DNA from 3 places in the Corynebacterium sp. S7 genome. Region 2 is predicted to be linked to each of the others. Evidence: riboswitches for the same ligand, from Rfam matches in the RefSeq annotation. Region 2 holds a riboswitch; each other region holds the start of a gene.

Region 1 (10,295 bases), 340 kb from region 2:
TTTCAGCGGGAAATACCACCTCGCAGGGGAACCGGCAGGCCACCACGAACGCGCTCAACGAGGCAAAAGCAGCCATCGACAACGCGCGGTCAACCTACGACACGCAACTTCGCCCGCAACTAGATCAGCTGGGAGGCACCTTAGATACCATTCGCTCGGATCTCTCCACGGTCGGCGCTGACATTAATCAAGCCACCTCGGCACTATCCAGCTCGCCTGGCTCCGTCCAAGACACCTTGGACAATGCCAAGAATGTCACTGCTGGTCTTGCCGATACGCTCAACCGCACCGCCAATGATTTCGATCAAGCTCGTGATGCCATCCGCCGTGCCCGCGATACCGGTGACTTCTCCCAGCTCGCTGACTTGGTCGGTTCCAACCCAGAGCAATTAGCCTCGGCTTTGGCCACGCCGATTGAGGTCAAGCGCGAGCCCGTCTTCCCTGTTGCCAGCTTCGGTGTTGCAATGACCCCGCTGTATACCACTTTGGCATTGTGGGTGGGCGCGTTGCTTTCCGGTGTCGTTCTGCGTGCGAATGTGTCGCGCAAGGATATTGACGAGGCTACTTCCGCAGACTCTGCTGATTCAGCACCGCAAGAATTCACCCGCACCGAGCAATATTTCGGGCGCTTCGGCATCTTCGCGCTCATCGGCCTGGCACAAAGCACCTTGGTGGTGCTCGGTCTGATTATTTTCGTCCAGATCGAACCCGTCCACCCATTCCTGCTTTTCTTGATTGCATGGCTTGCATCCCTGGTGTTCATGCTGATCGTCTACACCCTGGTGCTCTCCTTCGGCAACGCAGGCAAGGCCGTCGCGGTGGTGCTTCTGGTATTGCAAATTTCGGCAGCCGGTGGCTCCTACCCCCTCGAGCTTCTGCCCAACTGGTTCCAAAACATCAGCCCGTGGCTGCCAGCAACCCACTCGATCAACGCGATGCGTTCGGCCATCGCAGGCACCTTTGAGGGTGATTTCTGGATCAGCTTCGGCTGGCTCGCGCTCTTTATTGTGCCCACGCTGCTGCTCGGCGTAGTTTTGCGCCCGCTGCTGGACGGCTACAACCGTTCCATGACCGAGGCAATGGAGAAAACGAAGCTGATGTAGTGGCCCCGCGGGTAATCGATATCGAAGTCCTGAAAGACTGACTCCCCGGGGTGCAAACCAGCAAAAAGCCCCTCGGCTGCGCAATGCAGCCAAGGGGCCAAGAGCCTGAAGAAACGCTAGAACTAGCGACGTTCCTTAATACGTGCAGCCTTACCACGCAGATCGCGCATGTAGTACAGCTTCGCACGACGAACGCGACCATGGCGCTCTACCTCGATGGAATCAATGTTTGGGGAGTGTACTGGGAAAGTACGCTCAACGCCGATGCCGAAGGAGATCTTACGCACGGTAAAGGTCTCGCGGATTCCGGAGCCCTGGCGACGGATAACAACACCCTTGAACAACTGGGTACGGGTGTTGGTGCCCTCGATAACCTTTACGTTAACGTTCAGGGTGTCGCCTGGGCGGAAATCTGGGATGTCGGAGCGCAGCTGTGCTGCGTCGATCTTGTCAATGATGCCGTTGCTCATGTTAGGCAATCCTTTTCAATTCTGGACAGAGGACCCTAGCGGCTTTTCCCTTATCAGGGCGCTCGGCTGGTTCGTGTCAGCTACAAGTACACGTGCTGCCACAAAATGACAGTCAACGCTCACATCTTGCCACACCGCTCCCCGATCCCCCAAATTTCCAACCGGGCAAACTCCCTGCAAGAAACGATTGCGAAGAAGTTTTGGCCTAGCTAACCTAAGAGTCTAAACCCACGGGTGCCCGAAGGATCGGGCTGAGATCGCGCTTTTGTCTCCTGCGCGGGACCGTTTGAACCTGTCTGGTTAGCACCAGCGAAGGAAGGAAAGGCTTCTTGGCACACGTGTCCTCACTAGATCTACGCTGCTACGTCATCACCGGCCGCGGCGACGCCGACCACATCGTCCGCGTCGCCTCCGAGGCTGCCCGCGGCGGCGCCGGAGTGATCCAGGTGCGCTCCAAACCCATCGATGCGGGCGACCTGTTCGCGCTGGCAGAGCGCGTCGCGCAGGCTGTTGCCCAGGTCAATACGAGCACAAAGATACTTATCGACGACCGCGTGGACGTCGCCCTGGCCCTAATCAATCGCGGTGTGCCTATCCACGGTGTGCACCTCGGGCAGTCTGACCTGCCGGTCCAGGCAGCACGCGAACTCCTTGGCCCCGAGGCCATTATTGGTCTGACCACAGGAACCGAAGAACTCGTCCGCTCGGCAAACGAGGTAGCCGAGTGCATCGATTACATCGGAGCTGGACCGTTTCGCCCCACACCGACCAAAGACTCGGGTCGCCCACCCATCGGGCTCGGTGGCTATCCCCGCCTCGTCGAGCTATCCGAGCTGCCCATCGTCGCTATCGGCGATGTCCAACCAGCGGACGTTGCAAACCTGGCAATGACGGGCGTGGCAGGCAGCGCCATGGTGCGTGCTTTCATGGATTCGCCAGACCCTTATTCCCTGGCTCAGCAGGTGGTTGCGCATGCCTAAGCACGTTTTTGTCATCGGTGGAGGAATCATCGGCCTGGCTACGTGCTTCGAATTCCAAGAGGCAGGTTTCAAGGTCACCCTCATTGATCCAGACCCGGCTTCCGGTGCCACCCACCACGCCGGCGGCATGCTGGCGCCCACAGCCGAAGTGCAATACCAGCAGCATTCTCTTGTCCCACTCATGCAAGCCTCGGCTGAGCTCTACCCCAGCCTCATCGAGCGCGTTGGCCAGCACACCGACCTGCCCACCGGCTATCGCACCGACGGCACCCTGCTGGTCGGAGCCGACCGCGCAGATGCCACCCATCTCACCGATCTCACCGGCTACCTGAAACACGAGGGAATTAAGGTAGCAACTCCGACAACACGTGAGGCGCGCAAGATGGAACCGGCGCTCTCTCCGCGCATCGCGAAGGTTCTTGGTATCGACGGGGATCACCAGGTCGCGCCGCGTCTGTTCGCGGAGGCGCTCTACGATGCCATCTCCCGCCGCGGGGCACACTTCATCCGGGAAGAGGTCACCTCGATTGAGGGCCACTCCCCCACTACGGCGATTCACCTAGGAAACGGGCAGGTGGACTCGTCGCAAAGCTTCGTTGTGCTCAGCCCTGGCCTCGGTGCTGCGACGATTGACGGTTGGTTTGAGGGTGATTCCACGCCGTTGCAACTGCGCCCCGTCTACGGCGACGTGCTGAATCTACGCGTGCCAGCAGAGATGTTCCCGCTGATCACTCGTGTGATTCGTGGGTTTGTTGAGGATCGTCCGGTGTACCTGATTCCGCGCGAGAATGGGCTGCTCACCATTGGTGCGACCAGTCGCGAGGATTCCCCGCAGCCGAGTGCCGGGGCGGTATACAACCTGCTGCGCGACGCGATTCGCATTGTGCCTGGCATCGAGGAATGTGAGTTTGTCGAGGCGACCTGCGGCGCGCGTCCCGGCACCCCCGATGATCTGCCCTACCTGGGCAAAGCTGGCACGAACCTGATCGTGTCCACCGGTTATTTCCGCCACGGGATTCTACTTGCTGCCCTCGGCGCAAAAAGTGCGCTCGCGCTCGCTACCGATAGCGAAGTGCCCGCCGATCTCACAGCGTGCGATCCGTTTCGCCACGCACTCGTACCTAATTCAGTCCCTAATTAATAGGAGCACCATGATTACCTACACAGTCAATGACAAATCCGTCAGCACGCAGGCCCTTTCGGTCGAGGACCTCGTGTTGCAGCAGGTCGGCACCGAAACAGGCGTGGCCGTGGCTATCGGCGGGGCCGTCGTGCCACGCTCGGGGTGGTCGCGCACCATTGCCGACGGCGACACTGTCGATATTCTCACCGCTGTGCAAGGAGGCTAATGATGCTCACGATTGCCGACAAAACCTTTGAGTCTCACTTGGTCATGGGCACCGGTGGCGCTAGCTCCCAGTCGCTGCTCGAGGAAGCACTTGTTGCCAGCGGAACTCAGCTGACCACGGTCGCCATGCGTCGTCACCAAGCAACGGCCGGTGGCGGAGAATCCGTCTTCGAGTTGCTCACCCGCCTGGGTATCGCGCTGCTTCCGAATACGGCAGGGTGTCGCACTGCCCGCGACGCCGTTTTGACCGCGCAGCTTGCGCGCGAGGCCCTGGGCACGAAGTGGGTCAAGGTAGAGGTCATCGCCGACGAGCACACACTTTTGCCCGATACGGCCGAGCTTATCGACGCCTGCGAGATCCTCGTCAGCGAAGGCTTCACGGTGTTGGCGTATACCTCGGATGACCCGATCGTAGCCACCCGCCTAGAAGATGTCGGCGTGGCTGCCGTGATGCCACTCGGCTCCCCGATTGGCACAGGTTTGGGCATTCTCAATCCGCACAATATTGAGCTGATTTGCACGCGGGCCTCAGTTCCCGTGCTCCTGGATGCCGGTGTGGGCACCGCCTCCGATGCGTCACTGGCCATGGAATTAGGTTGCGACGGCGTTCTTCTTGCCTCCGCGATCAATCGTTGCCAGGATCCAGTGGCCATGGCCCATGCAATGCGCCATGGCGTCGAGGCGGGGCGACTGGCCAGAGGTGCGGGGCGCATCCCCAAGCGCGAGCACGCGGTGGCCTCGTCTAGCTTCGACGGGCTGGCGTCTTGGTCAGATCAGGTGCTCTAACCATGACATTGCCCAAAGCCGAGCTTCACCGCACCGCCCGCCAGCTCGCACTGCCCGGCTATGGGCTGGAGCAGCAGACTCGCCTGCACAATTCCCACGTCCTCGTCATCGGTGCCGGTGGCCTCGGCTGCCCTGCCATGCAATCTTTGGCCTCGGCGGGTGTGGGCACCATTACGGTGATCGACGACGACACGGTCGACATTTCCAACATTCACCGCCAAATCCTCTTTGGTGCCTCTGACGTGGGCAAACCCAAGGTAGAGGTAGCCGCAACACGCCTTGCCGAGCTCCAACCAGGCATCAAGGTCAACGCCATCAACGACCGCTTGCGTTCCGACAACGCCTTGGCCATCGCCGACGGCGTCGACCTGATCCTCGACGGCTCGGACTCTTTTACCACGAAATACTTAGTCGCAGATACCGCCGAGATCACAGGCACGCCTCTTCTGTGGGGCACGGTTCTGCGCTTCCACGGCGATGTCGCACTATTCAATTCGGGGCCTCACACCCGAGGGATTGGCCTGCGCGACCTCTTCCCCGAGCAACCAGACGCCGATTCAGTGCCCGATTGCGCCACCGCGGGAGTCCTCGGCGCAACCACCGCTGTGGTGGGCAGCCTCATGGCCACGCAAGCCATCGCGTTTCTCGCGGGCCTGAACGGTGTCGAACCGGGCCTCATGCTCAGCTACGACGCACTCCCAGCCACCATGCGCAGCTTTAAAATCACAGCGGACCCGCACCGCGAGCTAGTCACGTCACTGCAATCAAATTACGGTGCGGCCTCCTGCACGATGACTGCAGCTACGCAGTCGCTTCTCGACGACGTGCGTGCAGGTCTCCTCACCGCTCTTGATATCCGCGAGCCCCACGAAGTTCTCCTGGCGGATCTGCCTCAGGATCTGCCGTCACTAAAGCTGCCGCTGAGTCAGATCCATTCGGAGCAGGTTGTCACCGATGCCCTCGCCGGGAGCGGGCGTGTGCTGGTCTATTGCGCCTCGGGTAAGCGAAGCGCCGACTTCGTCGAACGCTACCGGCACCTTGGTACCGAGCTAGTCAGTCTGCCCGGTGGGGTGGGCTCGCTGAATTAACCACCCAGCCCGGCGCGCTTGAGTGCCTCGGCCATGGATCCAACGGCCGGGGCCTGCGAGCGCTGGTTCTTCTTCCCGCCGCGGCCGGACTGTTTGCCTTGAGGCTTGCCCTTATTCTTTTTCGCTGCCTTATTGTCGGCGCCGGGCTCGTCGTCAAGCCGAAGCGACAGACCGATCCGCTGCCGCTCCACGTCGACCTCCAAGACCTTGACCTTGACTACCTCGCCGGAGCGCACCACGTCGTGGGGGTCTTGGACAAACGAATGGCTCATCGCGGAGACGTGGACGAGACCATCCTGGTGTACGCCGACATCGATGAAGGCGCCGAAGGCCGCGACGTTGGTGACGGTGCCCTCGAGAACCATGCCTGGGGTCAGGTCGGAGACCTTGTTCACGCCTTCTTGGAAGGTGGCTGTTTTGAATTCAGGGCGCGGGTCGCGGCCTGGTTTGTCCAGCTCAGCGATGATATCGGTGACCGTTGGCACGCCGAAGGTCTCACCCGCGAAGTCTTCGGGTTTAAGCTTTTCAAGCACGCGAGTGTTGCCAATGAGCTCTTGGACGCCGAGTCCGGTTTGTGAAGCAATTTTCTCCACAACCGGGTAGGCCTCGGGGTGGACGGCCGAGGCATCCAGCGGATTATCGCCAGTGGAGATCCGCAAGAAGCCGGCGCACTGCTCGAAGGCCTTGGGCCCGAGGCGAGGGACCTTGCCCAGCTGCTTGCGGTTGGCAAACGAACCGTTCTCGTCACGGTAGGCCACGATGTTCTTAGCCAGGGTATTCGAGATGCCCGCGACGCGCTCAAGCAGCGGAACGGAGGCCGTGTTCAGGTCAACGCCAACGGCGTTCACGGCGTCTTCCACCACGGCATCAAGGGTGTTGGCCAGCGCCGTTTGGTTCACGTCGTGCTGGTACTGGCCCACGCCAATCGACTTCGGATCGACCTTGACCAGCTCGGCCAGCGGGTCCTGGAGGCGGCGCGCGATGGAGACCGCGGAGCGCAGCGAGACGTCCATGTCCGGGAACTCCTTCGCGGCGATCTCCGAGGCGGAGTAGACGGAAGCACCAGACTCGGAGACAACGACCGGCGTAGGCTTCTTCCCACCGGCCTTGGCAATTAAGTCTGCGACCTCGCCGGCGAGCTTTTCAGATTCACGGCTAGCAGTACCGTTGCCGATGGCAATGAGTTCGACGCCATGGGTGGCCACGAGAGTGGAGAGCTCCTGAACCGCCTGTGACCACTGGTTTTGCGGCTGGTGCGGGTAGACGATTGTGGTGGCTAGGACCTTGCCGGTGCCATCAACCACAGCGCATTTCACGCCATTGCGGTAGCCCGGGTCGAGTGCGAGGGTGGAACGCTGACCTGCAGGGGCAGCGAGCAGGACGTCGCGCAGGTTGGTAGCGAAGACATCCAGTGCGCCTTCTTCTGCCTTTTCCTTCAGGCGCATGCGGGTATCCAGGCCTGAGGAAACAAGCAGCTTGGTGCGCCAGCCCCAGCGCACGGCTTGGGCTAGCCACGCGCTCGACTTGGTGTCCAGATCGAAGCGCTGGGCGATTTTGCCCTCATAGATGGCGTCGTCGCCTGGGTCGAGTTCGAGGGTGAGCACGCCCTCTTTCTCACCGCGCAAAAGTGCCAGGATGCGGTGGGATGGCAAGGTGGTGAAGTCCTCATTGAACTCGAAGTAGTCCTTGAACTTCGCGCCTTCTTGCTCTTTGCCTTCGACCACGGAGGCACGCATCGTGCCGGATTCATACATCTCTTCGCGAACCTCACCGACGAGGTCGGCATCGAGGGCGAAACGGTCGATCAAGATGGCGCGCGCACCTTCGAGAACAGCCTTGGTGTCGGCAAAGCCCTCGGCGATGTAATTTTCGGCGAGCTGCTCGGGTGTGGCAGCCGGATCGCTAATCAGCGCATCGGTGAGTGGTTCGATGCCTGCCTCGCGCGCGATGTCTGCCTTCGTCTTGCGACGCTTCTTGAACGGCAGGTAAAGATCCTCGAGGCGGGCTTTGGTGTCGGTGGCGTTGATCAGCGCGCGCAGCTCGTCGGTAAGTTTGCCCTGCTCATCGATGGCTTCGAGGATGGCCTCCTTACGCTCGGCGAGCTCGGTGAGGTAGGTATTGCGCTCGTCGATGTGGCGCAGCTGACCGTCGTCCAATCCGCCTGTTACTTCCTTGCGGTAGCGGGAGATGAATGGAACGGTGTTGCCCTCGGCGAGCAGCTTCAGCGCGGATTGGACCTGCGCTTCGGTGACGCCGAGTTCTTGTGCGATCGTACGAGCAATAGATATCATTCGTGCGATTCTAGCCCATCAACCAGACATGCTCGTTGAGCAAAAACGTGTCCTAAGCCGAGCCTCGTTGGATGATCGTCCCCGGCAGCACGACGTGGGTGGTCTCTGGGGTTTTGGTACTGTGCGAGTCCAAAATAATGCGGACTGCTTCGCGCGCCATCTCCTCGTGGGGTGGCACAAATGTGGTGATTCCCGGCCCTATAAAGGAGTACCATTCCGGGTCGTCGAAGCCCGCCACGGCAATCTCGCCTGGCACTGCTAGTTCCCTTTGTCGGATTACTTGGGCAACACCTGCCATGATGCGTGGCGAGCCAACGATGACTGAGCGAGGCGGGAGCTCGTCGTCAAGCAATTGTGCCATGATCTCGCGGCCGGACTCTGCCGTATATGTGCCGTAGCGCAGATCGACCTTGCACCCGGTGGCCTCGGCTGCCGCGCGGATCCCCTCGGCGCGCAGCTTCGTTGTGGACATGGACTCCTCGCCGAGAATCGCTGCGACGCGGCCGGGATTGCGCTTGATGACAAGTGAGGCGAGTTCGAAAAACCCGGCGCGATCATCGCAGGCAACTAGCGAGGCTGTATTTTCGTAGACAGAGCGCGTCAGCTGCACGACAGGGATATTCGTGACTGGTTTGGAACCAATATCCGGCACGACGATAATGCCCGCGACCTTATACGAAGCCATCATCTCGAAGGCTTGGTTTTGCGCTGTCGCGCCGCGTGCCGACGAGATGAGCATTTGGTAGCTGGCCTTGGCAAGCTCCTCGTGGATGACTTCAGTGGCGTTGTTATAAAACTCATTGCGCAGATCCGGCAGGATAACGCCGACCAAGGGGGACGAATTTTCGCGGAGGCTGCGGCCAAGTGCGCTGGGAACGTAGTTGAGTTTCGCTGCCGCATCCAGAACGCGCTGCTTGGTTTCAGGGGCTACGGAACCGCGACCGGATAAGGCGCGAGAGGCCGTGCCGAAGCCCACACCGGCGAGTTCTGCAACGGCTTTCAGGCTGGGTTGGTTACTCAATGGTAGCGGTCCTTACCAGAGGCCGATCAGGTTCATCCAAGCACCGCCGACGACGATCCAGATCGCAATGGAGACGCAGCCTGCAACAAAGGAGGTCCTCCACCACTCCCCGACTTGGATGTAGTTCATACCGAACAGGGTTGGGGCGGGGCCACCTGCGTATTGCGTTAGGCCACTGAATAGGTTGGAGGTGTAGGCCAGCGCGAGCGCTGCCAGCAGTGGCGGGGCACCCAGGGCGATGGCGGCGCCGAGGAAGGCGACGTACATCGCGGAGATGTGCGCGGTTGCCGAGGCGAAAAAGTAGTGGGCGAAGAAGTAGATCAAGATCAAGATGACCAGTGCGACACCCCAGCTGAAGCCGTCGAGACTGCTTGCAATGACCTCGGAGATCCAGCCGATGAAGCCGTAGGAGGTCAGGGCCGTTGCCATCATGTAGAGCACGGCGAACCACACCATTGTGTCCCATGCGGACTTCTCGGAGATGATGTCGTCCCAGGTCAGTACGCCTGTGATCATCAAGATGATCACGCCGATGAACGCAGTGGTTGTCGCCGAGACACCCAGTACCAAGTCGCCGACGGTCCACAGAAGCAGCAGGACGACGAAGGTGACAATCAAGACCTTCTCACCGTAGGTGATCCGGCCGAGCTGGCCGAGCTCACGCTTCGCCATCTCCTTAGCCTCTGGGGTTTCCTTCAGTTCAGGCGGGTAGATCTTGTACACAACCCACGGCACGACGATCAGGGCCACCAAGCCAGGAACGATCGCGCCGATAAACCAGTTGGTCCAGGTGATTTCCACGCCGAGCTGTGCAGCAAGCGAGGCAATCAGCGGGTTGCCGGCCATCGCGGTAAGGAACATGGCACAGGTAATCGCGTTGACCTGCACCACATTGAGTGCGAGGAATGCGCCGGCGCGGCGCCGGGTGGGGCCGGGTTCGGAATCATAGGTCAGCGCCACCGACTTCATAATCGGGGCCATAATGCCACCGCCACGAGCCGTTGCCGAAGGGATCGCCGGTGCCAGGACCAGGTCGGCTGCGGCTAGGCCGTAGGAGACGCCGAGCATTTTGCCGCCCAGCTTGGAGACGAAGTACAGCGCTATTCGACGACCCAACCCGGTCTTAATGAAACCGCGCGAAATGAGGAAGGCCATGACGATCAGCCAAATGGTCGAGTTTGCGAAGCCCATCAGCGCATAAGGTGCAC
Region 2 (10,295 bases):
ACGGTGGAGTCCTTGCCTCCATCGGCGAGACAGTGGGCTCCACAGCAGGTGTAATGCACGCGGGTGCCCCAGTATTCGGGGTGAATAACTCGGCAGACTTCCTCCGGTCTGTAGCCGAAGGAGTGATCACCGCACGTAGCGAACCCGTCTACCTCGGCCGGCGCACTCAATTGTGGCGCATCGAACTAACCAACAACGACAAGCTGGCCGCAGTGTGCCAGCTGCGCACCATGGTGGCGGAAACGCGCTAGCGCTGGAGGTTCGAGATTAGAGCCAGTTGTTGCGCTTGAACCACCAAAGCATGGCAAGCACGAAAGCCAGCATGAGCAGCAAGGCCATGGGGTAGCCAAACTCCCAATGCAGCTCCGGCATGTTGTCGAAGTTCATGCCGTAGATACCAGCGATAAGCGTCGGGGCCGCAACCATGCCGACAACAGCGGAAATGGTACGCATGTCGGTATTTTGCTGCATCGATACCTTGGCCACCGAAGCATCAAGGAGCGAGGAGAGCCGCTCATCGAAGCCGTGGACCTGGTCGTTGACGATCATCGCGTTATCTTGCACGTCACGGAAGTAGCTGCGGATCTGCTTTGACAACAAGTCCTTATTCGCCGAAATACCTGTGCGCAGTGCTGGTCCGAGTGGGCTGACGGCGTGGCGCATCTCCAAGATCTCTCGTTTATACATATAGATCTTGTCGATGTTGATCTTCTTCCGAGGCGTAAACACTTCGTTTTCCAGTTCGTCGACGTCCTCGGAGAGCTCGGCGGTAATGCGCGCGTAATCGTCGACAAGGTGATCGGAGATCTTCCAAGCAATCGAAGCGGGACCCAAGGCCGCGACCTCGGGTTCGGCATCAATTTCAGCCGCGAGCCGTGGAATTGAAGCGTTGTGGCGCACGGTGACAATGAAATCAGGGCCAATAAGCATCTGCACTTCACCGGTGGAAATGATCTGGCGCGTATCGGTGACATCTTCGTCATCCATGTACTTGACCGAACGAACAACTAGGAACAATTGGTCGTTGTAGCGCTCGACCTTAGGCCGCTGATGCGCGGAGACGGCATCCTCAACAATCAGCTCGTGGATACCGAAGATGTCCGCGACCTTTTGCATTTGCTGCGTGCTGGGCTCATGCAAGGACAACCAGACGTACCCAGTATCGACTTCGCGGGCCTTCTCCAGGGCAGCGCTGATCTGATACTCGCCTGCCAAACGCAAACCATCATGGAACACGCGACAATGGTCTACTGCTCGTTCGACTGGTACCGAGTAGCTATGGGAAGTTTCGGACTCATCCGATTCGTTTGTCCGTACCGGTTTATTTACACGTGGGATACGAGGTGGCATGTGTCATCCCTTCCAAAAGTTTCGGCCAGCCGAAAAGTATTCGGCCAGGCAGTGGTCAACCTGCCATAGTCTACCCCGGCATATACTGATGGCCATGCCAACATGGAAAGAAATTACCTCACAAAACCCTGAGCATTCCCAGAACTACGCGCGTCGCTGGGAAAACATGATTGCGCAGGGTCATGACATCGACGGCGAAGCCCGTTTGGTTGACGCGATCGCGCCGCATCGCGGAGCAAGGATTTTGGACGCGGGTTGCGGACAAGGTCGCCTCGGCGGCTACCTGGCGCAGCGTGGCCATGAGGTTGTAGGAACGGATATCGACGAGGTCCTGATCGGCCACGCCAAGGAGAAATACCCCGAGGCCACCTGGTACGTCGGCGACTTGAGCACAGACCCGATTGCCGAGGACAACTTTGAGGTGGCGGTTTCGGCCGGCAATGTTATGGGTTTCTTAGCCCCAGAAGGCCGCGAATCCGCCCTGCAGCACATCTTCGACGCAGTAGCACCAGGAGGACGCTTTCTGGTTGGCTTTGGCGCCGGACGAGGCTGGGGATTCGACGACTTCATGGACACTGCCAGGAAGGTGGGATTCTCAGCCGAGAACGTCTTCGAATCCTGGGACCTCCTGCCTTTCAACGAGGGCTCACAATTCCTCGTCGCATTCTTCCGCAAGCCAGCAGAGTTGACGTTCTAGCCTGAAGTTTTAGCCAGCCACCCAAGCACGATCGGCTTGGGCAAAGAACTCCACTTCGTGCCTCGAGGCTAGGTTGCAAGCGGTGGCGGCATCGTCGAGAAGCTCTGGCGATCGTGCCAACGTCTCCTCGACGCGCTGCACCGCACCGCGCGCTGATTGCTCGAAGTCGGGGCCTGAATAGGTATCGAGCCACTTGTTGTAGGGGTGGTCGGGGTGATTCTGGTCGGCAAGGCGGGTGCCCACTTCGAAATAGAGCCAGTAACAGGGCAGCACGGCAGCTTCACCGACGGCCTGCGGCTTAGAGTGCGTCTCGGCTACCAAGAAATCTGTGTACGCGCGAGTCACCGGAGACGGCGCAAGAGTGTCGGCCGGTGTGTGTGCAAGCCACGTGCGGTGCATGCCCTGCTCGACCTCAATGGCATCGTCGGCATCAACGGCCCACTCGCCGCCAAGTTTGCGCAGAGAAGTTGCGTAGCGTTTCAAATACAGCGCATCCTGCTGCACATAGAAGCTAAAATCCTGCCTACGCAGCGCGCCTGAGCCCAAATCCTGGATGAAGGGCAGGGCCATGATGTCGGTCAAGTGGGGCGCGGATTCCTGCCAAAGTCGCTCGGTGTACGAACCGACCGGCGCGATGCGCGCCTTCGTTGGGGCGGAGGGAGACGGCTGCCATGGCTTGGTACTTGCGGCAGCAGTCATTCGTCGTAAAGTGTGCGTGTGGTCGACCGGCCCGTTGCCTGCGCCGATCTCGAGGTCATCGGCGTAGCGGATCGCTTCGTGAATCCAGCGTGAGGCCCACTCGGCGGCATCTCCAGGCGACATTCCGGCGGCCAGCTTCGTCGCAAGTGCCGACGAAAGCGAGCAGCCAGTGCCGTGAGTATTCGATGTATTGAATCGGCGAACCGGGATCCGATGCACACTTCCATCCGGGCTGACCAGCGCATTATCTGCACAAGTGCCGTTGAAATGACCACCCTTCATCAACACCGCAGCGTTCAGGCGCTCGGCGAGGCGTGTTGCCTGGGAGATAGCCTCCTCGATGGATTCTGCGATCGGTTGCTGGACCAGCACCGCAAGCTCCGGGAGATTCGGAGTGATCACGTCGGCTTGCTGTGCGAGCTCCAGAACGGCGAGTTCCGCGCCTTGGTCAAGGAGGCGATCGCCGGAGGAAGCAATCATGACAGGGTCAAGGACGATAGGGCAGTCAAGCTTTGCGACGAAGCCCGAGACAATCTCCGTGACCTCCTTGGAGCCAAGCATGCCGATTTTGACGGCATCGATGGCAACGTCGCTGCTCACAGCATCAAGCTGGCTTTGCAAAGTATCGCGCGCCGGAGTGTGCACCGCGGTAACGCCTAGAGTGTTTTGGGAAACGATGGAGGTAATCACGCTATAAGCGAAGCCTCCAGCAGCCGAGATTGATTTGATATCGGCTTGGGCACCTGCACCGCCGGTGGGATCGGTGCCTGCAATCGAAAGGATGCGAGGGATCATGAGCGACCCCCGAACTTTTCGGAGCAGCAGAAAATTGTGGCCATTGTGATGGCATGGCAAAGCATCAGGACTATCCCTTCGCTAGTACGAACTAGAGCAGGTTCGACGGGTGTGATCTCAGCATCCACTTACAGGTTTGGATGCACCCCGTGTCACGTGTTGACCACCGTAGCATGACGAAACCCCGGCCGGGGACGTTTTCGTCCTTCGGCCGGGGTGACGTGTGAGATTAGTAGGTAGTTAAGCCCCTGGAGCGGAAGATATTGCGGGCATGCTCCGTTGCTTCCGGAGTTGGTGGCTTAACGTCTTCCAGCTGGTAGTCGAAGCCAATGTTGCGCCATTTGTCGGCGCCCATGTTGTGGAAGGGAAGGACTTCGACGCGTTGGACGTTGTCTTTCCACTTTTCGACGATATCGGCAACGTTGTTGATGTTCTCATCCGAGTCAGTCAAGCCTGGAACCAGGACAAATCGGATCCACACCTTCTTGCCCAGCTTGTTCAGGCGATCGCCGAAATCAATGGTGGGCTGGAGTTCTCGGCTGGTGACCTTCTTGTAGGTCTCCTCGTCACCCGACTTGACGTCGAGGAGGAACAGATCGATGTTTTCTAGGTCCTCGTCGCTAAGCCGAGCACCCAGGTAGCCGGAAGTATCAACCGTGGTGTGCACACCCGCATCGTGGACTTCCTTGAGTACTCGCCTGGTAAAGGCGATCTGGAAAAGTGGCTCACCGCCGGAAATGGTCAGCCCGCCACCGGAGGCGTTGAACACGGGACGGTACCGGAGGACCCGTTTGACTACGTCGCCGACAGTCTCGAGGGTGCCCTCCTTCATCTCCATGGTGTCCGGGTTATGGCAGTACAGGCAGCGCAGCGGACATCCAGATAAGAACATGGTCATGCGGGTTCCAGGACCGTCCACCGCGGTGACTAGCTCCCACGAATGCACAAGGCCAATGTCGCCCGTGCGCCGGGCCTCCATCAACTCGGGGCGGGTGTATTCTTCGTCGTCGAAGTCGCCGCCGATACCTGCGGCAACGCCACGGACCTTCTCGCCTTCTTCAGGGGAGAGGGTGACAATGCCCGTTACGCCGTCCTGTGCCACGGTGAATCCACTACTCCTTATCTAGACCTAACTTAATTCTTAGCCTATGCCATCTTGTGGAAGGTACGCGAGATGACGTCGCGCTGCTGCTCCTTGGTGAGCTTGACAAAGTTGACTGCGTATCCGGACACGCGAACGGTGAGGTTAGGGTAGTTCTCTGGGTGCTCCATCGCATCTTCGAGGGTGGACTCGTCGAGGACGTTGATGTTGGCGTGGTAGAGACCTGCCTCCATGTTGTTCTGGGTGCGGTTGGCCTTCATGGAAGCCATGCGCTCGTCGAAAGTTTTAGCGGACATTATGTGTTCTCCTTTTAGATAGTTTTTTTGGGGGGTTACTCGCCGGAATCCATGACGAATCCTGCATCCATGATTCCGACAAGGTTGGTGATCTGCTCATCCTTGGTACGGCCCAGACCAGATGGCGTAATGGTGTTGGTGAGCGAGATGCCGTCGAGGGCGTCGTTGTAGTCCAACTTGCCCACTGAGAGCATCGAGGCCACCATGCCGTGGCTATCGGCGCCGTTTTCTGGGTTGGCGCCTGGTGCGAATGGGGTACCTGCCTCGTGGCCGGATGGGAAGGAACCGGTGTTCTTGCCATAGACCACGTTGGAGGTAATGGTCAGAACGGACTGGGTAGGCACTGCATTGCGGTACATCGGGATGGCCTTGATCTTCTCCATCACGGTGTGCACGACAGTAGCGGCGATGTCATCGGCACGGTCGTCGTCGTTGCCGTAGAACGGGAAGTCGCCCTCGGTCTTGTAATCGACAACCAAGCCGGTCTCGTCGCGAATTGGGTAGACCTTTGCGTACTTGATGGCGGAGAGCGAATCCGCCACGATGGACAGGCCAGCGATGCCACAGCCCATGGTGCGCACAATGTCGGAATCATGCAGAGCCATCTCGATGGACTCGTACGCGTACTTGTCGTGTGAGTAGTGGATGATGTTCAAGGCCTCGACATAGGTGCCAATGACCCAGTCCAACATGAGCTCGTACTTTTCCCAGACCTCGTCGAAGTCCAACGGACCGTCGCCCTCGATAGGGGTGTGGCCCTTGGTGATCTGCTTGCCGGTCATCTCATCGCGGCCACCGTTGATGGCATAGAGCAGGGACTTCGCCGCGTTGACGCGAGCGCCGAAGAACTGCATCTGCTTGCCCACCGGCATTGGCGAGACGCAGCAGGCAATCGCAGCATCGTCGCCCCACTGCTCGCGAATCTGGCGATCAGACTCGTACTGGATCGACGAAGTCTCAATCGAGATAGCAGCACAGAACTCTTTGTAGCCAGAAGGCAGCTTAGGATCCCAGAAAATGGTGATGTTTGGCTCCGGAGCTGGGCCCAGGTTACGCAGTGTCTGCAGCAGGCGGAACGAGGTCTTCGTGACCTGGTGGCGGCCATCATCAGAGAAGCCGGCATCCGACCAGGTTGCCCAGTACGGGTCGCCGGAGAAGATCTGATCGTAGTCTTCCGTACGAAGGAAGCGCACAATACGAAGCTTAATGACGAGGGCGTCAATGATTTCCTGAGCGCCTTCCTCGTCGAGAATGCCCTTGGCCAGATCGCGCTCAAAGTAAATGTCGAAGAATGCAGACAGGCGACCAAAGGACATCGCTGCGCCGTCCTGGCTCTTCACCGATGCAAGGTAGCCGAAGTAGGTCCACTGCACGGCTTCCTGGGCGGTGGTGGCAGGGCCAGAGATATCGAAGCCGTAGCTTTCTGCCATTGTCTTCAGCTTCTTTAGAGCCTTGATCTGCTCCGAGTGTTCCTCGCGGTAGCGGGCCCAATCCTCAGAGAATGGTTGCTCAGCTACTTTATCCTTGGCGACCGTCTTTTCGTCGATAAGCGCATCGACGCCATAGAGTGCAACGCGACGGTAATCGCCGATGATTCGGCCGCGGCCGTATGCGTCGGGCAGGCCGGTAATAATGTGGGAGGAACGTGCCGCGCGGATGCGTGGGGTGTAGATGTCGAAGACGGCATCATTGTGGGTCTTGCGGTACTTGGTAAATGCGGTCTCGACTGCTGGGTTGACCTCTTTGCCGGCTTCCTTCACCGCCTGCTTGACCATGCGATAGCCACCGTTGGGCATCATGGCGCGCTTGAGCGGGGTATCTGTTTGCAGGCCGACGATGACGTTATCGTCCTCGGAAATATAGCCGGGATCGAATGCATCAATATCGGCTGGGGTATCGGTGTCTACGTCGTAGACGCGACGCTCGCGCTCGACTGAGAGGTAGTTCTTTTCTAGATGATCCCAGGTGCGCAGGGTCTTATCGGAGGCACCGGAAAGAAATGAGGCATCACCGTCATAAGGGGTGTAGTTGCGCTGGACGAAGTCACGGACGTTCACCTCGTCCGTCCATGGGCCTTCTTGGAAGCCTTCCCAAGCTTGCTGGGTGGAAGTGGTGACAACAGTCACGTCTGGGTTCCTTTCGCGTGGATGTTTAGTTTAGCTGGGGTGGAGCACACGCTCATCTATCCAAACAACGCCGAGCGCGCCCGCCTCGTTAATTACAATTATATAGGTGATACCTTTTTGTGATGGCCTTAATGGAGTGACCATAATCACTGGTAGACCTATTAACTGATATATCCCACTGTAGCCCCATGACAAAGCCCGGTCCACCGAATGAACGGTAGGCCGGGCAGTGATATTGCTTTTAGTGGCGCAGGTAACTTTTAATGTTACTTTTCGCGCTAATTACTCGCCGAACTTCTGAGTTTCGCGCAGTTCTTCAAGCTCGTGCTCAGAGTCAGCCACGGAGCGCTTCAGCTTCAAGAAACCGGTGCGGCCGTGCATCTGCTGGGAAGTAGTAGCCAGGTTGTAGCGGCGAGGCGACAATGCGTTCAGGCCCCACGTGAACATGGAGACCAAACGGTTACGGAAGCCCACCAGGAACATCACGTGAACAACCAGCCACATGATCCAGCCAAGGAAGCCGGTGACCTCAACCTTGCCCATCTTCACCACAGCGGAGAAGCGGGAGACAATTGCCATGGAGCCCTTGTCAAAGTACTTGAAAGGCTCGCGCTGATCTGGAGTCTTGTCTTCCTCGACCTGCTCCTTGATCACTTGTGCTGCATACTCGCCACCCTGGATTGCCACCTGAGCAACACCTGGAAGGCGGTCAAGGCCCATCATGTCACCGACGACGAAGACGTTGCGCTCTTCGCCAACGGAGAGGTCTGGGTTGACGGGAACGCGGCCTGCGCGGTCAACTTCAAGGCCGGTCTGGTCAGCAATGATCTTGCCAAGTGGGGAAGCGGCCACACCAGCGGACCAAATCTTGGTACGCGAGTAGATGTTGGTTTCCTCGTTGGTCTTGGTGTCCTTGAAGGTCACAGTCTCTTCGTCGACGTTGGTCACCATGGCGTTCAGGCGAACGGTCACACCAAGCTTCTCCAGCTGGCGCTGAGCATTGCGACCAAGGCGCTTACCAAACGGAGGCAGCACCTGAGGCGCGCCATCAAGGAGGATTACCTTCGCCTGGGAAGGCTCGAAGTTGGAGTAGTTGTTCTTGAAGCTGCGGGTTGCCATCTCGGCAATCTGACCAGCCATCTCAACACCGGTAGGGCCAGCACCGACGATCACGAAGGTGAGCAGACGCTCCACCTCTTCTGGAGATTCTGCAACCTCAGCACGCTCGAAAGCACCGAGGATACGAGCGCGCAGCTCGAGAGCATTGTCCAAAGTTTTCAGACCCGGAGCGAACTCTGCGAAGTGGTCATTTCCGAAGTAAGACTGACCGGCACCTGCAGCTACGATCAAGGAATCGTACTCGTACTTTTGAGCACGGGAAGGCAGATCAACTGTGACAGTCTTCGCCTTGACATCGATATCGCTGACATCGCCCTTGACTACGGAAGCGTTCTGCTGCTTAGCCAGAATCTGACGAGTCGAACCGGCAATTTCACCGGAGGACAGGATACCGGTAGCCACCTGGTAAAGCAGTGGCTGGAAAAGGTGGTGGTTGCTGCGGGAAATCAGGGTTACATCGACCTCGGCATCAGCGAGCTTTTGGGCGGCAAAAAGACCACCAAAGCCAGAACCAATGATAATAACGTGATGGCGGCTACCAGCTGGCCGGTATGGCTTGTCAGACAATGTGACACTCCTTGTTTTAATTATTGCTCCGGGTATATTCAGGCCACATGCCAGTTTAGCTATTGGTTTAAACTTGCGCTGACCCGTACAGCGGTTAATCATACGCTCATACGGTTTAATTGCGACCCACGCGCCTGCCAAAAATTATGAATCAACCGGTATATGGTAGTTGCGTGATCAACCCTCCCCATACCCGTGCTGTCGATACTGATATGTGGCCCGGCGTCGCGTCGGTCCCCGATGGTTTTGGGATGTCACTGCGAAGCCGCCTTGCAGAGGCGCGATTCGCTCGCGCCACGGCAAACGCTGGGCTCAACCTTAGCGCCGAGGAACCAAATTCCACGCCGGACCTTATTATCGAGTATCCCGAGCTTTTCAATCGGCTCGCCGACGGCGGTTGGGTTGGCTTGGCCGAGGGATATTTGGCAGGAGAGTGGCAGACGGAAACTCCTGACGATCTGGCAAGAATCCTTCAAGCTTTGCTCTCCGTGAACTACCGGCCAAAGACTACTCGAGTGCATCCCAATAACACTTTCGTCGGTGGAGAGATCCCGCCGGAGCTTGTGGCCCGCTACTCAGGCGACGGTATGAGTTCTTTCGCTGGCCGCTTCGCCACAGGTGTGCCCACAACTGAGCGCATTAAGGCCGAGTCTCACGTGAAAGGGGCTGGTCGGGGCAACGAGCCCGCCACGCACTTCATCGACGTCACCGAGATCAGCGAGCCCGTCGACGTAGAGCGCGCCGACTTAGGTGATGCCCAACAACGCAGCGTTGAAGCAATGCTGGAAACACTCTCCGTCGGTCCGGGCAGCCACGTCCTGGAGTACCCCTCTGCTGGCGGGGCATTTGCCATTTCCGCAGCTCAGCACAGTGCGACGATAGACACTGTTACCACAGATCCGGCGGTCGCAGCAGCGATCAAAGAAAGGTTCACGTTCGCCGGGGTGTCGGAGGCAGTGCACACAGAGCTTCTCGACGACTCTTCGTTGAACCCTGGCTCGTGGCATGGACGCTACGACGGGATTGCTAGCTTTGAGAAGTTGGAAACACTGCCAACCTCTCTCAGGCCTGGTTATCTAGCTGCCATCGATCGGCTACTGGCACCTGGCGGGCGCGTAGCAATGCAGTCGATCGTGGCCACGGAGCACATGAATCAGGCAGGCACAGCTTCATTAGAGTCCCTGCGGGCCTATGTGTGGCCAGCCTTGGATTATCCCACGGTAGAAGGTTTCCGGCAGCTCGTCGATAAGCGAACTGGCCTGCGCGTGATCGGGGAGGTCCACGCTCCGAAGCACCTCGAGGCGACGCTGCGGCTGCAAAAGAAGATGTTTACGGGCCAGTTACGCGAGGCTGCGGCCGATGGCTTCGACGTGGTTTATCGGCGCTTGTGGATCTGGCAGCTCTCGCTGCGCGAAGCCCTGGCTGCGCTGGGAATGATTAACGTTGTGCAGTTCACGCTGACGCACCGCCACCGAGGTGGCAGGCGCTAGCCCTTTGTAGCCGGGTTAGTTGCCAACGTTGAAGAACCAGTGGGTGCCGAATTG
Region 3 (10,295 bases), 360 kb from region 2:
GCATGCCACCGGAGAACTCGTGCGGGTATTGCTTCGCACGACGCTCGGCATCGGGCAGGCCCGCCTCCTCCAAGAGCTCGACCACGCGAGTGTGCATTTCGGAACCCTTGACCACGTTGTTTGCGCGCAGCGACTCCTCCACCTGAGTGCCAATGCGCCACACGGGGTTCAAGTTACTCATGGGGTCCTGCGGAACCAGACCGATATGGGAGCCACGGTATTTTTGCCAGCCCTTATTGTCCAGGTGGACCAGTTCTTCGCCCTCGAGCTTGATCGAACCATTGGTGACCTTGCCCGTGCCGGGAAGCAGCCCAAGCATGCTCATCGCGGCCGTGGACTTTCCGGAACCGGATTCACCCACAATTGCAACCGACTGGCCTGGATAAATGGTCAGGTCGAAATCGCGGACGGCCTCGACGGTACCCGTCGACGATTCAAAGGTGATCTTGAGGTTCTCAACCTCCAATAGCGGTTGATTCATCGTTTCCTCGCCTTCGGATCAAGCGCGTCGCGAACGACATCGCCCATCATGATAAAGCCCAATACGGTCAGCGCCAGGGCGATAGCCGGGTAGAACAGGACCATCGGTTGAGTGCGTAGCGACGATTGCGCTGCCGAAATGTCGCCGCCCCAGGACACAATAGTGCTGGGCAAACCGATGCCTAAGAAGGACAAAGTCGCCTCGGCAACAATGAACGTACCCAGCGCAACAGTGGCGTAAACAATGATGGGTGCAGCAGCATTCGGCAGGATGTGGCTGGTAAGGATCCGCAGATCCGAGGAACCTAGCGCCTTCGCAGAGGTTACGTACTCCTCGTTCTTCACACTCATCACGGCGCCGCGGGTAATTCTGGCGATATTTGTCCAGCCGAAGATGGACAGTGCGATCACCACGGTCCAGATTGTGCGCTGATCCTTAAACATCTGCATCACAACGATGGCAGCAAGAACCAGTGGCACCGCGAAAAAGATGTCGGTGAGTCGAGACAGCAGAGTGTCCCAGATTCCGCCGAAATATCCTGCGATCGAGCCGATGAGTGTGCCAATGATGGTGACCGTAATCGTGGTCATCACGCCGACGACAACGGAAGCCCGGGCACCATAAATCACGCGCGAGTAAATATCGCAGCCCTGGCGGTCGAATCCGAAGGGGTGTCCGGATTGCGGACCGTCGAGGGAACTTCCCAGCACGCAATAACGCGGATCGGTGGAGGTAAAGAGCTGCGGGAATGCCGCCAACATTAAAGCCACCAAAATCAGTACTGCCGCAATCCAGAACATCGGGCGTTTACGCAGGTTGTGCCAGGCCTCGCCCCATTGGGAACGTGGCGCGGAATCGTCGGCAACAGCGTCGACAGCGCCGAGGCCCTCTTCGTCGGTTGCTGCAATGTAGTACTGCTGCCCGATCCGGGTCCGGGCATCATGAATGCTTGTCGGGGGAATTTCTGCCGGAGGAATCTGGGGAATCTGGTCCGGGGACGGTTGTTCATGTGTATTAGTCATAGCGAATCCTCGGATCGAGCACCGCATAAACCAGGTCAACGATCAGGTTTGCGATGATATATACAACAACCAGCACGGTGGTAAATGACACAACTGTTGCTGGTTCGCCCTTCAAGATGGCCTGGTAAATCGCACCACCGACACCATTGATGCCGAAGATGCCTTCTGTGACGATCGCGCCGCCCATCAGGGCACCAAGGTCGGCGCCTAAGAAGGTCACCACGGGGATCATGGAGTTGCGCAGCACATGACGGTTCATCACCTGGCCATTACTCAAGCCCTTCGCGCGGGCGGTGCGCACATAATCGGCAGTCAAGTTTTCACTGACGGACTGCCTGGTCAAGCGCAAAACGTAAGCAAAGGAGAGCGCGCCAAGCACCACCGCCGGCATGAGCAGCGAGGTGAATGAAACGTTTCTGCCCACCGTGACAGGTAAGAGCCCCCATTGCACACCGACAACGTACTGCAACACGAAGCCGATCACGAAGGATGGGATCGCGATGACAACAAGGGAGAGCACGAGCACAGTGGAATCAAAGATTCCGCCGCGGCGCACACCCGCGATGACACCGAAAGTGATACCGAAAATCGCCTCGAAGGCCAGGGCCATCAACGCCAACTGAATCGTGACGGGGAATGCATCAGCCATGACTTTGGAGACCGGCTGACCCGAGAATGTCGTACCGAAATCAAAGGTGAAAATCCCCTTGAGGTAGAGCAGATATTGAATTATGAATGGCTGGTCGAGATTATATTCCGCTTCAATGCGGGCACGAGCGGCTTCAGTTAATCCGCGGTCACCGCCAAGGGCCGCGACGGGGTCGCCGGGCATTAAGAAAACTAGTGAGTAGAGCAACAAGGTTGCACCAAAGAACACAGGGATCATTTGGAGCAGGCGTCGCCCGATGTAGCGCAGCATGGATGCAGCGCTCCTTCCTATTCGAGCCTTGGGCACCAATCAAACGGCACAATGCAAAAATGCAGATGCCACGGCACCTTGGTGGTGCCGTGACTCAGGCCGGATTGTCTGCCTTCGTTGTTGCCTTACTTCTTCGTGATGTTGTAGTAGACAGGCACTGACTTCCAGGAGAAGACGACGTTGTCGACGTTCTCGGAGTAGCCACCGGTCACATTTGCGTACCACAATGGGGTCGCTGGAAGGTCCTGGAGCAAGATCTCTTGTGCCTGGTTGTACAGCGGTGTTGCCGCTTCTGCATCGGCGGCTGCTGCAGCTTCGCTCAGAAGCCTGTCGAACTCAGGGTTGGAGTAATCGCCGTCATTGGAGCCTGCACCGGTGCCATAAAGTGGGCCGAGGAAGTTACCCAGCGATGGGTAGTCAGCCTGCCAGCCAGTGCGGAATGCGCCGTCGATCGTGCGGTTGGTGACCTCGTCGCGAAGCGACTTGAAGTCTGGGTACGCATCGCCGACTGCTTCGATGCCGAGCGTGTTGCGGATAGAGTTGACCACCGCGTCGACCCATGCCTGGTGCCCGCCGTCAGCGTTGTAGGACAGCTTGAACTCGCCGGTGTAAGGAGAGATCGCGTCGGCCTCAGCCCAGAGCTGCTTCGCCAGTTCTGGGTCGTACTTCAGTACGTCGGCACCGGCGAGGGTGTCGGAGTGACCTGGGATTACGGGAGAGGTGAAGTCGGTCGCAGGGGTGCGGGTGCCACCGAAGATGGTTTCGGTGATGGCATCGCGGTCGATGGCATGAGAGATTGCTTGACGACGAAGCTTGCCTTCCTCACCGCCGAAGTGTGGAATTCGCTCCGGAATGGTGAACGACTGGAAGACTGCGGAAGGTTGGTTGATCGCGCGATCTCCCAGCTCGGTCTCGAAGGTGGCGAACGCGGAATCAGGGATCTGGTCGGTGACATCGAGGTTGCCTGCCAAAAGATCCGCGTAAGCTGCATCGTCTTGGGCATAGAACACGAAGGTCACGCCATCGTTTTGTGGCTTGCGCTCGCCGGAGTACTCCTCGCTGGGCACGATCGTGGCATCTTGGTTGTGGTTCCATGCGGACAGCGTGTACGGGCCGTTACCGATTGGCTTCTCGCCGAAGGCGGCCAGATCATCAAATGCAGAGTCGTGCAATGGGTAAAACGCTGAATAACCCAGGCGGGTTGTGAAGTCTGCCTCTGGCTGGTTCAGCTCGATGGTGAAGGTCTTGTCGTCGACAATCTTTAGGCCTTCCATCTCCGCCTTGCCCTCTTCGTAGCCCAGGATTGGCTCGAAGAAGTAGGAAGAAAGCATGGCATCTTCAACGGCCTTGTTCCAGGCGCGGACAAAGTTCTCAGACTTAATTGGGCTGCCGTCGGAGAAAGTAATGCCGTCCTTCAAGGTGACCCTATAGGTCTTCTCGCCCTCGAGGTCGATGGACTGTGCCATCTCATTGTGAATCTCTCCATCGGCGTCGTAATAGACAAGACCGGAATAGATGAGGTCAACGATATTGCCGCCACCAACCTCGTTGGTGTTGGCCGGAATCAGTGGGTTTTGTGGCTCCGTGCCTTTAGCGGTGATGTAATTGTCGCCGCCAGAGGAACTACCGGATGCGTCCGATCCGCCATTCGAGCTTGAACAAGAAACGGTTGCGAAGGCCACCGCTCCAACCGTGAGGAGGGCAAGACTTTTCTTGAGGGACACTGTTGGTCTCCTTTTTCTGTGTAATGGGAAACAACACCTCACAAGGATGTTTGTGAGTTGTATTACAAAGAATTGAATCACAGAGTCTCAGGGAAAAACCAGAAATCAGTAATTTTGCACAGTTAACTACATAGTTAACCCGCTGTTCACAAAAGTTAACGGGGGTGAAGCCGCTGTCTCTTTAGTTACCCCCTACCGTTCCACTGCAGGACAACATCGGCAGTTACAGGGGGTTCCGATGCATAAAGTTCGCGCTCCTGCTCGGCCCACATGTCCCAGAATTCGACATAACCCGGATCCCGCTTCAACGCCCGATCTTTGCGCAGCTCATAAGGAGCAGTGATGCGCACGGTCAGCACGTCGCCTAGACGCTGAGCCGCGGCCAGAGAGCCATGAGTCAGCGCGCCGACTCCTTCGACGATCAGATCCTGATCAGGATTGATCTCCACCCACTCGCCGGGTTGGTCCTTTTCCCAGTCCCACCGGACATATCCAGGCGCAATCGGATTAAGCACCGAAGTGGTCACCATTTCAGCCGCCTGCCTGAGGCCGGACCATCCGGGATAGAAATCATCCAGGTGGACCAGCGGAATTCCCGTTTCTTCGGCCACTTTGTTAGCAAAGGTGGTCTTTCCGGATCCAGAGGGGCCATCGATCAAGATGGTGACGTTGCGCATGGAGATTGCTTTCTAGAGAGAGCCTAAGAATTGGAAGTTGCCTGTGTACACAGCGATCCCCAGGGCTAGGGCCGCACCGAGACCGCAGAGCACCATGAACACCCAGTCTCTCGGATAAAGCCTCGACTCCCTCGCCCAGGTGCGGGTATTGCTGCGGGCAAATCCGCGTGCCTCCATCGCCGTGGCAAGTTTCGAGGCTCTCCGCAGCGACATCACCAACAGGCCAAAAGCAATGGTGAACCAATATTTCAGCCGTCCCGTGTCGGCGAGTCCACGCGAACGCCGCGACCTGCGCATCGCCTCGACGTCGTCGCGAAGCAATCCCATCATCCGGATCGCGGCGACCGTTCCGAGGACGAATTTCGATGGGAGTTTTAGGATCTGCGAGAGTCCGTCGCCGAGGTCAGTCGGGTCGACATCGGCGGAGAGCACCACGATGGGCAGCCCCACCGCGATGACGCGCAGGGCAATCGCAACAGCGAGCTCGAGGGAGTTATCCGTGATCTGCAGGAGCCAGAATTGAAAATGGACCTCTCCCCCGGGCCTGCCGTATAGCGCCATGGGGATTGCAGCCAGAGGTGCGGCAAAGAAGATCGGCCACCCGCGCCGGAGCAGTCGTGGGTAGCTAACGCCGAGCAGCGGGGCGGCGAGAACCGTGATCACGATGGCCACCGTCGCCGAGACCCAATCCAGGGTCAGCAGGAGCGGGGTGGTGAAAAGCAGCACGCCGATCAGGCGGCTGACAGGGTTGATGTTGGAGATAAGATTCACGTCAGCACGATCCTGTGATCGCCCAGCGAGGCCACGAAGTTCTTGTCATGGGTAATGGACAAGACCGTGACCCCAGTGGTGGTTAACTCCCGGATCAGATGCACGAGCTCGACATAGGTCCGGGAATCCTGGCCGAATGTTGGCTCGTCGAGAACTACGAAAGCCGGGGCGTTCACCAGTGCGGTTGCCACCGACAGGCGTCGTTTTTCGCCGCCCGACAAGGTAAACGGGTTGGCTTCCAAAAGATGCCCGAGCCGCAGCCTGGCCACCAATTCGTCGATACGCTCGCTCGACGCACCCGAGATGGCCAGCTCATCGGCGACGGTGCGCGCGACAAACTGATGCTCTGGGTTTTGGAAGACGTAGCCGATGCGCTGGGAAAGGTCCTTTGAACGCCACTCATGTGGAGGTTTGTGTAACCCCTGTCGCACGCCCTCGGCTAGCTCAAGGCTGCCTCCCTGTGGCTTCGCTAGGCCAGCAAGAACGGTGGCAAGGGTGGTCTTCCCCGTCCCGTTCGCGCCGAGTAGCACGCTCGAATGGCCTTCGGGCAGCTCGAGTGTGCGCGGTGGTCCCCAATCGGTAAGCAACTCGTCGGCCTTGACCAGCCACGGAGCGCCGACTGCAGGTCGCGGCGGCGGAAGTTGTGGCGGTCCGGGTAGATCGGCGGGCTCAATCTGTCGCATGCCGGAGCTATCCAGGCGAAAGAGCGTATCGACGAGGCCCAGCCACGGCTCGGGGTTATGCTCCACGACGAGAAGCGTTGCCCCTGTGAGCGCGCAGACCTCGGTGACTGCAGCGATGATGGATTCTGCGCCCCCCGGGTCCAAGTTGGCGGTGGGCTCATCGAGCACGATGATGTCTGCGCCCATCGCCAGCACGCCGGCGAGCGCGAGGCGCTGCTTCTGCCCACCCGACAGGTGCGAAGTCGGGTGATTCAGTGGCACGTCCAACCCGACCATGGCCAGGGCTTTTTCCACGCGTGGCCAGATCTCCTCGCGAGGCAGTCCAAGATTCTCGCAGCCAAAGGCGACATCGTCGCCGACGCGACCGGAGATGACTTGGGAATCGGGATCTTGCAGCACCATACCTACGGAGCCATTGACAGTGAGGCTACCTGTGCGGGTGCCCTCTTCGTCGTCGACAAGCAAGCCTGCGATCACACCGAGCAACGTCGACTTTCCGGCACCGGAATCGCCGGTGAGGAGGACTTTTTCTCCGCGTTCAATCTCAAACGAGACGCCGCTGAAGGCGGGCTCGCGCCGAACCGTGTGATGGTAGGACAGGTCGGTCGCCGAAATGGCGGGTGAGGTCATCGAGTCCTGCCTGCAGCGAAACGATCAAGCGCGCCAGTCTGCGCCAGAGCCTTGACTAAATAGTGTCCGAGCAGGCCTGCAAGCAGCGCACCAGAGATGATTAGCGAGCCTAGGTAGATCATGTTGAACTCGATGGACTTTGCCAGGTTTGCGCTGGTAAACAGCTCGAGGACGAAGGCGCCAAGCGCCGCGCCCACACCGGAGAGCATAGCTACGGGCAGGGTGAACTTCTTATAAGCGAAAGCCAGGAAGACCAGCTCTGCGCCGAGGCCTTGGACAATGCCCGAGTAGAGTGTTTCCACTCCCCATTGGCTGCCCAAAATGGCCGAGACCGAGGCGGCAACGACCTCCACAAAGATGGCGGCACCTGGTTTGCGGATGATGAGGCCGCCCAGCACACCGCCGAGGAACCACACGCCGGCGAAGAGGCCACCGAAACCGGGTGTCAGGGCATCAAGCGCGGTAAAACCGGCGTATCCAATCGAGTTCCACAGCCAAAAAATGAGGCCACAGGCCACACCGAGAACTGCAGCGGTGACAATATCAATAACGCGCCATTGCATGCGAGAACGCATAAAATTGCTTCCTTCCTAGCGCCGGTACTAACCGGATCAGGTTCAACGGTTCGCCAGCTTTCCTGGCATCTCAGCCCCGACTTCTGCAGGGCACCCGTGGGTACGCGATTAAGTTAAGCAAACATAAATTACTTTTCCAAGTCCGCCGACGTGAAGTGCGCGGAACCATGACCACCGGAGCGGGCCCAGTTCACTTCAAGCTCATCCTTGGTGCCAAAACGGATCAGGTGCACTGCAACAACGCGTTCGAGGCGCTCAACAGCTCCTGCTTCACCATCGATCGAAAGCATGAGTACTCCGTCGCCCGCAATCATGTCGCAGGTGGTTGCGGGGAGATCCTGGCCCTCAGGCGACGGGAATGTAAGATGCCCACGGTTGGTGTCTGCATCCCAATTGGCGGAAATCTTCTTGCCAAAATGCGATGCCAATTGCTTTCCGTAGCGACCTGGCCGATCAGTCTTAACACGGGCCGTAGATGTGAAAGTAGCGCTCATAGGCGGACAGCTTACTCCAATTTCCTTAAAAGAAGTTTCAGGATCAGCTCATGCATGGGAGCTTGGACATTGCCGCGTTCCGCCTCACGCACAATCGCGCCGACTTGGGCATCGAGCTCGCCGACGATTCCGACTTCCAGATCACGCTGCATCGACGTGGTGGAATCGGCTGGCATGCGATCTGCGAAATCCATCGTACGATCCACAACATCGCTGCTCAGGGGCACTCCCCTCGCCCGACCCGCGGAGGCGACCTCCTGCATGAGAGCACTTAACGACGATCGCCAGAAACCGCGCAGCTGCCCCAGGGGCTCGTCGACAAGCGATCCTAGTGCCCCGCAACACGCGACGAACATTGCTTTCTCCCACACATCGACGAAGATGTCTGTGCGCACGATGCAGTCAATGCCTGCGGACTGCAACGCGTCTGCGAATTCATCAAGGACCTGCGACTTACTGCCATCCCAGGTGCCGGTGGTAAACGAGCACGGCCCACCGTGAAATTCGACCTGCGCCGGGCCCGTGTGATGGAAGTAGCCTCGGACAACGCCAGGCAGAGTGCGCCCTGTGCCCACGACCTGGGCGACTTCGTGGGCGGACTCAACAGAGTTCTGCGTGACCGCAACGAGTGCCTCTTGCGGGGCGCCCTCAAGCACCTCCGCGAGGTTTTGCCCGGTGGCCTTCATCGCCAGGATGATCACGTCAACATGCTCGACCTCGCTGATGTGGCCGACTGCTTCGACTTTGATTGGGTCCTCATTATTGAGCACGATGCCACGGCTTCGCAGTGCCTCAAGCGTCTTACCGCGCGCCACCGCGACAACCTCGTGGCCACTTTTCGCCAAACTGCCGGCGTACCAGGCCCCAACCGCACCAACACCAATACAGGCAATTTTCATGTTTTCTATCCTACGTCGCATTCTAAAGGCACCATCCACAGGTAAACTTTTTAGCGTTCCCGCTTTCGACCGCACGAAAGGTAGACAAACATGGCCGGTGGCTTGCTTGCGCTTCTCGACGATATTGCCCTCATCGCCAAAAAGGCCGCCGCAACGATGGATGACGTTGCCGCGCTAACCGCAAAGACCTCCGCAAAGGCCGCGGGTGTGGTGATCGACGACGCGGCCGTGACACCTCAATACGTTGCCGATGCTAGTCCAGCACGCGAACTTCCCATGATCTGGCGGATCACCAAGGGGTCCTTCTTCAACAAGCTGATCATTGTTTTGCCGATTGCTTTGCTACTCTCGGAGTTCGCGCCGTGGGCACTCACCCCAATCCTCATGCTCGGTGGCACCTATCTATGTTACGAAGGTGCCCACAAGATCTACGAACAGCTCACTCGCGACAGCCACGAGGCCGAGGAGAAGGCAGCCAATAAAACACCTGAGGACGAGGACAGTCTGGTCCGTTCCGCCATCACCACAGACCTGATCTTGTCTGCAGAGATCATGGTGATTTCCCTCAATGAGATCGCGGATCAGACTTTCTGGATGCGCGCCCTGGTCCTCGCGCTGGTCGGTATTGGCATCACGGTCCTTGTCTACGGTGCCGTAGCACTACTCGTGAAAATGGACGACATCGGTCTTAGTTTGATCAAGAGCGGACGTGCCCCGAAGCTCGGAACTGCCCTGGTCAAGGGCATGCCGGTCGTGCTGAGCATTATCGGAGTGATCGGTACCATCGCCATGCTCTGGGTCGGCGGGCACATTATGATTGTTGGCTTCGAAGAATTCGGCTGGACCTGGCTATACGACACCATCCACGGTTGGGAAACTGCAGTAAGCAACAGTTTCTTGGCATGGCTGATTAATACCGCGGGTTCCTTAGTTGTAGGCCTGATCTGGGGCTTTGTCATCGTGGGTCTTCTCGCTCTGTTTAAGGCCCTGACACCGAAGACTCCTAAAGCTCAGGTTTCTAGCTAGTTTCCGCTACAGCATGAGTGCCAATGAGACCGCCATGACCGCCATGCCAGCAACCACTCCGTAGGTCGACGCGTGGTTTTCGCCCGTAGACACGGCGGTTGGAATCAGCTCGTCAAGTGAGACGAACACCATGATTCCCGCAACCGCACAAAAGGCGATGCCCATCGTTGCCGGCCCCATGATCGGCATCAGGATAAGGTAACCGATCAGCGCACCTAGTGGTTCTGCCAACCCAGAAAGAGTCGCCCAGCCCCACGCCTTCCACCTGGAACCGGTAGCCTCGCGCAGAGGGACCGCAACCGCGATGCCCTCCGGAATGTTGTGAATAGCAATGGCCACTACGATCGGCACTGCCATGACTGGGTCTTCCAGCGCTGCGACAAAGGTGGCGAAA

What was found. A riboswitch is a leader RNA that binds a small molecule or an ion and turns the genes downstream of it on or off. The one in region 2 is predicted to bind thiamine pyrophosphate.
Region 1: it holds a riboswitch for thiamine pyrophosphate, as region 2 does, so the genes downstream of both, ACXZ66_RS08965 (thiamine phosphate synthase) here and ACXZ66_RS07355 (bifunctional hydroxymethylpyrimidine kinase/phosphomethylpyrimidine kinase) in region 2, are expected to answer to the same signal.
Region 3: it holds a riboswitch for thiamine pyrophosphate, as region 2 does, so the genes downstream of both, ACXZ66_RS05705 (ECF transporter S component) here and ACXZ66_RS07355 (bifunctional hydroxymethylpyrimidine kinase/phosphomethylpyrimidine kinase) in region 2, are expected to answer to the same signal.

What each region holds. Positions count from the first base shown of each region.
Region 1 is NZ_CM136760.1:1,868,937-1,879,231, forward strand. Features, by position in the region: gene ACXZ66_RS08955 (YhgE/Pip domain-containing protein) at 1-1,103, shown strand, start outside; gene rplS (50S ribosomal protein L19) at 1,226-1,573, opposite strand; TPP riboswitch at 1,794-1,908, shown strand; gene ACXZ66_RS08965 (thiamine phosphate synthase) at 1,903-2,553, shown strand; gene thiO (glycine oxidase ThiO) at 2,546-3,694, shown strand; gene thiS (sulfur carrier protein ThiS) at 3,705-3,902, shown strand; gene ACXZ66_RS08980 (thiazole synthase) at 3,905-4,687, shown strand; gene ACXZ66_RS08985 (ThiF family adenylyltransferase) at 4,690-5,775, shown strand; gene ACXZ66_RS08990 (Tex family protein) at 5,772-8,066, opposite strand; gene ACXZ66_RS08995 (LacI family DNA-binding transcriptional regulator) at 8,119-9,087, opposite strand; gene ACXZ66_RS09000 (anion permease) at 9,100-10,295, opposite strand, start outside.
Region 2 is NZ_CM136760.1:1,529,233-1,539,527, forward strand. Features, by position in the region: gene ACXZ66_RS07340 (PaaI family thioesterase) at 1-251, shown strand, start outside; gene corA (magnesium/cobalt transporter CorA) at 268-1,350, opposite strand; gene ACXZ66_RS07350 (class I SAM-dependent methyltransferase) at 1,445-2,047, shown strand; gene ACXZ66_RS07355 (bifunctional hydroxymethylpyrimidine kinase/phosphomethylpyrimidine kinase) at 2,057-3,541, opposite strand; TPP riboswitch at 3,597-3,701, opposite strand; gene pflA (pyruvate formate-lyase-activating protein) at 3,771-4,643, opposite strand; gene grcA2 (autonomous glycyl radical cofactor GrcA2) at 4,688-4,939, opposite strand; gene ACXZ66_RS07370 (pyruvate formate lyase family protein) at 4,975-7,065, opposite strand; gene ACXZ66_RS07375 (NAD(P)/FAD-dependent oxidoreductase) at 7,348-8,751, opposite strand; gene ACXZ66_RS07380 (SAM-dependent methyltransferase) at 8,898-10,241, shown strand; gene ACXZ66_RS07385 (VOC family protein) at 10,257-10,295, opposite strand, start outside.
Region 3 is NZ_CM136760.1:1,170,430-1,180,724, reverse strand. Features, by position in the region: gene ACXZ66_RS05740 (ABC transporter ATP-binding protein) at 1-481, opposite strand, end outside; gene ACXZ66_RS05735 (ABC transporter permease) at 478-1,503, opposite strand; gene ACXZ66_RS05730 (ABC transporter permease) at 1,496-2,422, opposite strand; gene ACXZ66_RS05725 (peptide ABC transporter substrate-binding protein) at 2,548-4,146, opposite strand; gene ACXZ66_RS05720 (hypothetical protein) at 4,332-4,823, opposite strand; gene ACXZ66_RS05715 (energy-coupling factor transporter transmembrane component T family protein) at 4,836-5,594, opposite strand; gene ACXZ66_RS05710 (ABC transporter ATP-binding protein) at 5,591-6,907, opposite strand; gene ACXZ66_RS05705 (ECF transporter S component) at 6,904-7,482, opposite strand; TPP riboswitch at 7,478-7,590, opposite strand; gene ACXZ66_RS05700 (DUF2218 domain-containing protein) at 7,611-7,976, opposite strand; gene ACXZ66_RS05695 (2-dehydropantoate 2-reductase) at 7,988-8,875, opposite strand; gene ACXZ66_RS05690 (DUF808 domain-containing protein) at 8,966-9,901, shown strand; gene zupT (zinc transporter ZupT) at 9,908-10,295, opposite strand, start outside.